2 regions of the Labrys methylaminiphilus subsp. lupini genome follow, and region 1 is predicted to be linked to the other one. Evidence: predicted binding sites of a transcription regulator. Region 1 holds the regulator's gene; the other holds the start of a gene.

Region 1 (3,816 bases):
TGGGGATAGCGGCCATTGAAGGGCGGGGCCTCGATCCACCATTGCGGTGTATAGGCGCGCTTGATCGGGCAACGGATCAATGTGTCTTCATCGAGCCACAGCTGCCGCTCGGGGGCGGGGGTCATCACGATGGTTTCCGCCGTGCCGGAGCGGCCGCTTCGCAGGGCCTGGTCCTGCGCCGGCGAGCTGCCGCATCGAAGCTGCAGCGTCGCCTGGAACTTGGCGCTGGAAGGCTCCTCGCCATCGGCCTCGATGACCGCGCAATATTTGCCGTAGAGCTGGATGGCAGGACCGGCTGCCCGTAGAAGCTGCACGGAAACCCGGTTGCCTGGCGTCGCCCCCTGCTTGTCGCAGCCATCGTCCTGCAAGGCATAGATGCCGTCGGCATAGTTGCCCGCCTTCTGGGCATAGGACATGCGCGTGGCGGGCGCGCGTCCGGCCTGCCTGACGGACAAGACGGTCCTGATCTGCCTGCTGCCATCGGGTGCGACCTCCACCATGGCCTCGACCTCGCATCGCGAGCCTTCCTTGCAGATACCGGCGACCTGCTCCTGCATGTCGCTGTCGGCTGCGATGAAGCAATCCTTGCCGATATAGGAGCCCGCCAAGCCGGAGCCGGTACCGAACTCGCCCGAACACAAGGTTTTCTTGAGCTTGGCCGCTGCGGCATCGCTGGGAAGCAGCGCCAACGAACTGGCAGTCAAAAGCGACGCGACGAGCAAGGAACGGATCATGGCAACCCCGGCATTTTCTTTGGCAAGTCGTCTTATCGCAAGCCTCTGAAATCGCCTAGATCGGGCGAGTACCGGGTACGTGATGCGACAAGGCCGGCGGCGAGCCGCCGGCCTTGGTGTCGGGCGATGAAATATCCGTCCTAGGCCTGCTTGGCGAAGGTCTCGTCGAAGGAATAGCCGGCGCCGCGAACCGTGCGGATCGGGTCGATCTCGCGCGTGCGGTTCATCGCCTTGCGCAGTCGCCCGACATGCACGTCGACCGTGCGCTCGTCGATGTAGACGTCGCGGCCCCAGACGCTGTCGAGCAATTGCTCGCGTGCGAACACGCGTCCCGGCGCCTGCATCAGGAATTCGAGCAGGCGGAATTCGGTCGGGCCGAGGCGGATCTCGCGATTGCCGCGATGAACGCGCTTGGTCTCGCGGTCGAGGGAAATGTCACCGGCCTTGAGCAGGGAGGCGACGTGATCGGGCTTGGCCCGACGCAGCAGAGCGCGGACGCGGGCCGAGAGTTCCGGCACGGAGAAGGGCTTGACGACATAATCGTCGGCGCCGGTGGCCAGACCCCGCACACGCTCGGTTTCCTCGCCACGCGCCGTGAGCATGATCACGGGCAGGCGCTCGGTTTCCGGCCGCATGCGGATGCGCCGGCACAATTCGATACCCGACAACCCCGGCAGCATCCAGTCCAGCAATACCAGATCCGGCACGCTTTCGCGCAGGCGGATCTCGGCATCGTCACCGCGCGCCACACTGTCGACCTCATAGCCTTCGGCTTCGAGATTGTAGCGCAGCAGCAGGGTCAATGCTTCTTCGTCCTCGACGATCAGAACCTTGGGAGGCATGGCCTATCCCTTGTTACTTAGCCGGCACAGGAAGGTCGACGAGATCGGTGCTGTTGTCCGCCTTGGGCCGCTCGCCGGCCGGCGATTCACCGGTCACCAGGTAATGCACCGTCTCGGCGATGTTGGTGGCATGGTCGCCGATGCGCTCGATGTTCTTGGCGCAGAACAGCAGATGGGTGCAGAAGCCGATATTGCGCGGATCTTCCATCATGTAGGTCAGCAATTCGCGGAACAGCGAGGTGTACATCGCATCGATCTCGCCGTCCGAACTCCAGACCGAGAGCGCTTCTTCGACATTGCGCTGGGCGAAGGCGTCGAGGACCTGCTTGAGCTGCTCGAGCACCAGGTCAGCCATATGATCGAAACCGCCGAAGAGCTGGGCCGGCTGCGCATGGCTGTGGATGGCGACCACGCGCTTGGCGACGTTCTTGCCGAGGTCGCCGATGCGTTCGAGATCGTTGGCCACCCGCAGGGCCGAGACGATTTCGCGCAGGTCGAGTGCCAGTGGCTGGCGCTTGGCGATGACCAGGATAGCCCGGTCCTCGACCTGGCGCTGGAGCTTGTCGATCGCCAGATCGAGCTCGATCACGGCCTTGGCGCGCTGGGTGTCGCGCTTGAGCAGGGCTTCGACGCTGTCGGCTACGCTCTTCTCTGCATAGCCACCCATTTCGGCGATCATGTTGCGCAATTCGCGCAATTCCTGATCGAAGGATGTAACGATGTGGTCGGACATGCCGCCTCCAAATGAATTCGACGCTGGCCGAGGGATCAGCCGAAGCGGCCGGTGATGTAATCCTGTGTACGGCTGTCGTTCGGGGTGGTGAACATCTTGTTGGTCTGGCCGACCTCGATGAGGTCACCCAGATAGAAGAAGGCCGTCACATCCGCGCAACGCGCCGCCTGCTGCATATTGTGCGTGACGATGACGATGGTGAAGTCCCGCTTCAATTCGTCGATCAGTTCCTCGATCTTGGCGGTCGAGATCGGATCGAGCGCGGAGGTCGGCTCGTCCAGCAGCACGACTTCGGGCTTCACCGCGATGGTGCGGGCGATGCACAGGCGCTGCTGCTGGCCACCGGACATGCCGAGCGCAGAGGCGTGCAGGCGGTCCTTGACCTCGTTCCACAGGGCGGCCTTGGTCAGGCACCATTCGACTCGGCTGTCCATTTCCGCCTTGGAGATCGACTCATGCAGGCGCACGCCGAAGGCGATGTTGTCATAGATCGACATCGGGAAGGGCGTGGGCTTCTGGAACACCATGCCGATGCGGGCGCGCAGCACTGCCGGATCGATCTCCTTGCCGATGACGTTCTGACCATCGAGCAGCACGCGGCCCTTGGCAGTCTGGCCCGGATAGAGGTCGTACATGCGGTTGAGCACGCGCAGCAGGGTGGACTTGCCGCAGCCGGAAGGGCCGATCATGGCCGTGACCTGCCGGTCGATCATGTCGAGATTGATGCCCTTGAGCGCATGCTTCTCGCCATAGAAGAAGTCGAGATTCTCGACCTTGAGCTTCACGGCGGCGGCTGGATTGGCGATGGGGCGTTCGGCAACCGCGATGGAGGCTTGTGGAGTAGCGGACATGGGATCACTCATTTCTTGGGAGCGAGCACGAAGCGGGTCAGAATATTGAGCGCCAACACGCCGGCGGTGATGAGGAGGGCGCCGCTCCAGGCCACCGAGACGGCCTTGGGGTCGGGATAAGGCGCGAGCTGGTAGATGGCGGCCGGCAAGCTGGCAAAGGCATTGCCGAGGTTGAGCGACCAGTTGGAATTGCCGAAGGCTGTCAGCAGCAGGGGTGCGGTCTCGCCGGCGGCGCGGGCCAGGGCCAGCAGGATGCCGGTGACGATACCGGTGCGGGCCGAGCGCCAGGTCACGGAGGTGATGACCTTCCACATCGGCGACCCCAGCGCGAAGGCGGCTTCGCGCAGGCTGATCGGCACCAGGGCCAGCATGTCCTCGGTGGTGCGCACGACCACCGGCAGGATGATGATGGCGAGGGCGACCACGCCGGCCCAGCCGGAGAAGCCGCCCGTCGTCACCACGATCATCTGGTAGACGAACAGGCCGATCAGGATGGACGGCGCCGAAAGCAGGATGTCGTTGATGAAGCGCACCGCGTCGGCGAACTTGCTGCCGCGCCCCGCCTCGGCGAGGAAGGTGCCAGCCATGATGCCGATCGGCGCGCCGATGAGGAGGGCGAGCAAGACCATGGCGAAAGAGCCGACGATGGCATTGCG
Region 2 (3,816 bases), 640 kb from region 1:
CTTGTCGTTCTTGGCGTAGTCGATCAGGGCAGCGCCGATCTTCTTCTTCAGATCGTCGGGCAGCGAGGCGAGCACCGTATAGGGGCCTTCGGGCAGGAAGGGCGTCTTGTAGATGACGCGGAAGTCGCCCTTGGTCATCGGGGTGCCGTCATCCTTCTTGAGGATGCCGCGGCTGAGCATGCGGGTCAGGTTGGAATCGTCTTCCGAGTTCCAGCTGTTGGCGGCAGCATCTGCGGTACCCTGGGCGAGGGCCAGCACGGCATTGTCATGACTGCCGGCGAAGACGACCGAGGAGAAGAACTTGTCGACGTCGATGCCCTGGCTGTGGAGGCCGAAGCGCGGCGCATTGTTGCCGGAGGTCGAGTTGGGGTCGACGAGGGCGAGCTTCTTGCCCTTGAGATCCTCGATGGTCTTGTAGGGGCTGTCGGCCTTCACATAGATCACCGAATAGTAGCCGGTGAGGCCATTGTTGTGGCGGGGAACGGCGACCGGCTCGGTGGCCACGCCGGTGATGATGGCGCGGGCGTAGGAGGCCGGGCCGTACCAGGCGATCTGGGCAAAGCCGGCGCGCTGGGCTTCGATCACGGCGGCGTAGTCGTTGGCGATGTTGAGCTTGACCGGCACGCCGACCTGCTTGGCGATGTAGTCGGCCAGCGGCTGGTAGCGGTCATTGGTGGTGGAGGCATTCTCGGCCGGGATGACGGCAAGCGTCAATTCGGGATACTGGGCCTTCCAGTCCTCGGCCTGGGCGGTACCGGCGGCAAAGCTCATGGCTGCTGCGGCAAGGCCGAGCAGCGTGCGGCGCGAAAGCATAGGTCTCTCCTGTCGGAAATATCGTGTTCTTGTGGCTCTTGAAGATGCGCAGCCGGCCTGTCAGGCCGCGACGCTGGCAGGGCGAGCCAAACCTGCCGAGTTTGTGTCGCCTGCCCATTTGGCGTCGGCATCGGCATCCATGACTTCGCCGGCCTCGAGGCCGTAGAGGTCGCGCGCTGCATCGGCGGTGAGCATGGCGGGGGCGCCGTCGAACACCACCCGGCCGGCGGACATGCCGATCAGGCGGTCGCAATAGCCGCGGGCGAGATCGAGCGAATGAAGATTGCAGATGACGGTGATGCCGAAATGCTTGTTGATGCGCAGCAGCGCATCCATCACGACCTTGGTGTTGCGCGGATCGAGCGAGGCGATCGGTTCGTCCGCCAGGATGATCGAGGGTTCCTGCACCAAAGCGCGGGCGATCGCCACGCGCTGCTGCTGGCCGCCGGACAGGCTGTCGGCACGCTGGCCGGCGAGATTGGCGATGTCGAACTGCTCGAGCGCAGCGAGCGCCATGGCCTTGTCCTCGAGGCCCCACAGCTGCAGCACGGCACTGGCGGTCGAGACCTTGTTGAGGCGGCCCATCAGCACATTGGTGAGCACGTCGAGGCGGCCGATCAGATTGAACTGCTGGAAGATCATGGCGCAGCGCGCACGCCAGTCGCGCAGGGCCTGGCCGCGCAGGGCCGTGACATCGACGCCGTCGCAGGAGATCGTGCCCTCGCTCAGATCGACGAGACGGTTCAGCATGCGCAGCAATGTCGACTTGCCGGCACCCGAACGCCCGATTACGCCGATGAAGGCGCCGGGCGCGATTTCCAGATTGACGTCCGCGACGGCAGCCTTGCCGCCGAAGCGCCTGGAAACTCCTTTGATCGCCAGCATGAACAGATCCCTTCTCGTGCAGCTTTCCGAAGTCGGTAACGCTGGGCCATTACAGAGGGATGGCAGTTCAATGATGTTTCGGTGACGATCCCCCGCGGATGTCGCGGGCCTATGCGACAGATCGGGCGCTCCGGCGGATTCTTGTCACGTGGCTGTCGCAGCGGAGTGGGAAGCAGGGCCTTTCCATCACCGTTGGATCGCCCTTTGCCCAAACTCAGCCTGACGCCTTTCGTCGACCCGGCGGCTTTGATTTCCGCAAGCCGGCTCGGGCGCTACACCGAAGTAGGTCCCCGCACCAGCCTGCATGAGGTCGAACTCGGTGACTATTCCTATGTCGTCAACGATTCGGACATCGCCTACAGCCATATCGGCCGTTTCGTGTCGATCGCGGCCCATACGCGCATCAATCCGGGCAATCACCCGATGGACCGCGCGAGCCAGAGCCATTTCAGCTATCGCGCCTCGGCCTATTTCGAAGGCGAGAGCGACGAGGACGACTTCTTTGTCTGGCGCAGGGAACATGACGTCCATATCGGCCATGATGTCTGGATCGGCCATGGCGCGATCGTGCTGCCGGGGCGCCGCATCGGTATCGGCGCCGTGGTGGGGGCCGGCGCCGTGGTCACCCGGGACGTGGAAGCCTACACCATCGTCGCCGGCAATCCGGCACGGCCGATCCGCCGTCGTTTCGAGGAAGCGATTGCCGACCGCCTGCAGGCCCTGGCCTGGTGGAATTGGTCGCACGAGACCCTGCGCGCCGCCTTGCCCGACTTCCGTAAGCTCCCGGTCGAGGCCTTCCTCGACAAATATCAGGCTCTTGCCGTTGAGGGTCTAATCGGTCCATCCTGAGGGCATGGCTGATACCCTGCTCCATTTCGAAGATTTCCCGGTCGGCGAGATTGCCACCTACGGATCGTACAAGCTGACGCGCGAGGCCATCCTCGCTTTTGCCAGGGAATACGACCCCCAGCCGTTTCATCTCGATGATGAGGCGGCAAAAGGCACCATGCTGGGCGGGCTCGCCGCTTCCGGCTGGCATGCCTGCTGCATCTTGATGCGGCTCAACTGCGATGGCTTCATGCTCGGCTCCACCTCGATGGGCGCGCCCGGCATCGACGAGGTCAAATGGCTGGCGCCGCTCCGCCCGGATGTCACGCTGAGCGTTCGCCGCACGACCCTGGAGGCGCGCGCTTCCAAGAGCCGCCCCGAGATGGGCCTGGTGAAGTTCCTGTTCGAGCTCGTGGCTGATGGAAAGACGGTGGTGACCACCCAGACCGGCTCCATCATGTTCGGCCGGAGGCTGGCGGCATGAAATATTTCGAGGATCTCGCCATCGGCGATACCGACGAGATCGGTGCCTTCACCTTTTCGGTCGAGAACATCAAGCGCTTTGCGGTGCTCTACGATCCCCAGCCCTTTCACGTCGACGAAGCGGCTGCGGCGGCCAGCCATTTCGGCGGCCTGGTGGCGTCGGGCTGGCAGGTTGCCGCGGTCTGGATGAAACTCCTGGTGGCGCATCAGGAGGTCGAGATCATCAGGGCGCGCCAACTCGGCAAGCCGGTGGTCAAGCTCGGCCCGTCACCGGGCTTTCGCAACATGGTCTGGGCCAAGCCGGTGCATGCTGGTGATACGCTGCGCTACAGCGTGGAGATCACGGGCAAGAAGGAGAGCGCTTCCCGTCCCGAATGGGGCATCGTCTCGATGCTGAGTTCAGCCATCAACCAGCATGGCGAGCAGGCCTTCCGCTTCGAGGGCACGGTGTTCTGGGAAAGGCGGGGGTAAGGGAAATATAGCGTGCCCCGCAATTGGCTCGAACCTATGTCATTATGGCCGGCCTCTCCAGTTCCGCATAGAAGGCGTAGCCACGGTAGAGGTCTTTGGTCCGAAGCCGCAGTCCCTCGCGGCTTGCGAGGTCCGCCAACGCTGTGGGCAATGCCGCGATGGGATGGACGTGGAAGCGTGCCAGCCAGGCGAAGAGCAGGCGCTTGAACCAGCCAGGCAGGCCCTCCTGCTGGCCGAAATCCACGATCAGAAGGCGCCCGCCTGGGTTCAGGCCGGCAATGGCACGTTCCAGTACGGCGCGCCAGTCGGGGATCATCGAAAGCGTATAGGAAATGT

Evidence for each region. Region 1 encodes PhoB, which activates phosphate uptake and scavenging genes when phosphate is short. Its sites were predicted from a motif close to TGTCATNNANCTGTCAT; they were not measured.
Region 2: phnC (phosphonate ABC transporter ATP-binding protein) is a predicted target of PhoB. The motif match lies at 1,841-1,857, and genes of this name have one in related genera.

The regions. Positions count from the first base shown of each region.
Region 1 covers NZ_JBMDIH010000001.1:3,723,606-3,727,421, reverse strand. Annotated here, with positions in the region: gene ACN6KF_RS17645 (hypothetical protein) at 1-734, opposite strand, end outside; gene phoB (phosphate regulon transcriptional regulator PhoB) at 875-1,576, opposite strand; gene phoU (phosphate signaling complex protein PhoU) at 1,590-2,309, opposite strand; gene pstB (phosphate ABC transporter ATP-binding protein PstB) at 2,345-3,172, opposite strand; gene pstA (phosphate ABC transporter permease PstA) at 3,169-3,816, opposite strand, start outside.
Region 2 covers NZ_JBMDIH010000001.1:3,083,394-3,087,209, reverse strand. Annotated here, with positions in the region: gene phnD (phosphonate ABC transporter substrate-binding protein) at 1-813, opposite strand, end outside; gene phnC (phosphonate ABC transporter ATP-binding protein) at 874-1,698, opposite strand; gene ACN6KF_RS14425 (LbetaH domain-containing protein) at 1,903-2,547, shown strand; gene ACN6KF_RS14420 (MaoC family dehydratase) at 2,552-3,010, shown strand; gene ACN6KF_RS14415 (MaoC family dehydratase) at 3,007-3,480, shown strand; gene ACN6KF_RS14410 (class I SAM-dependent methyltransferase) at 3,515-3,816, opposite strand, start outside.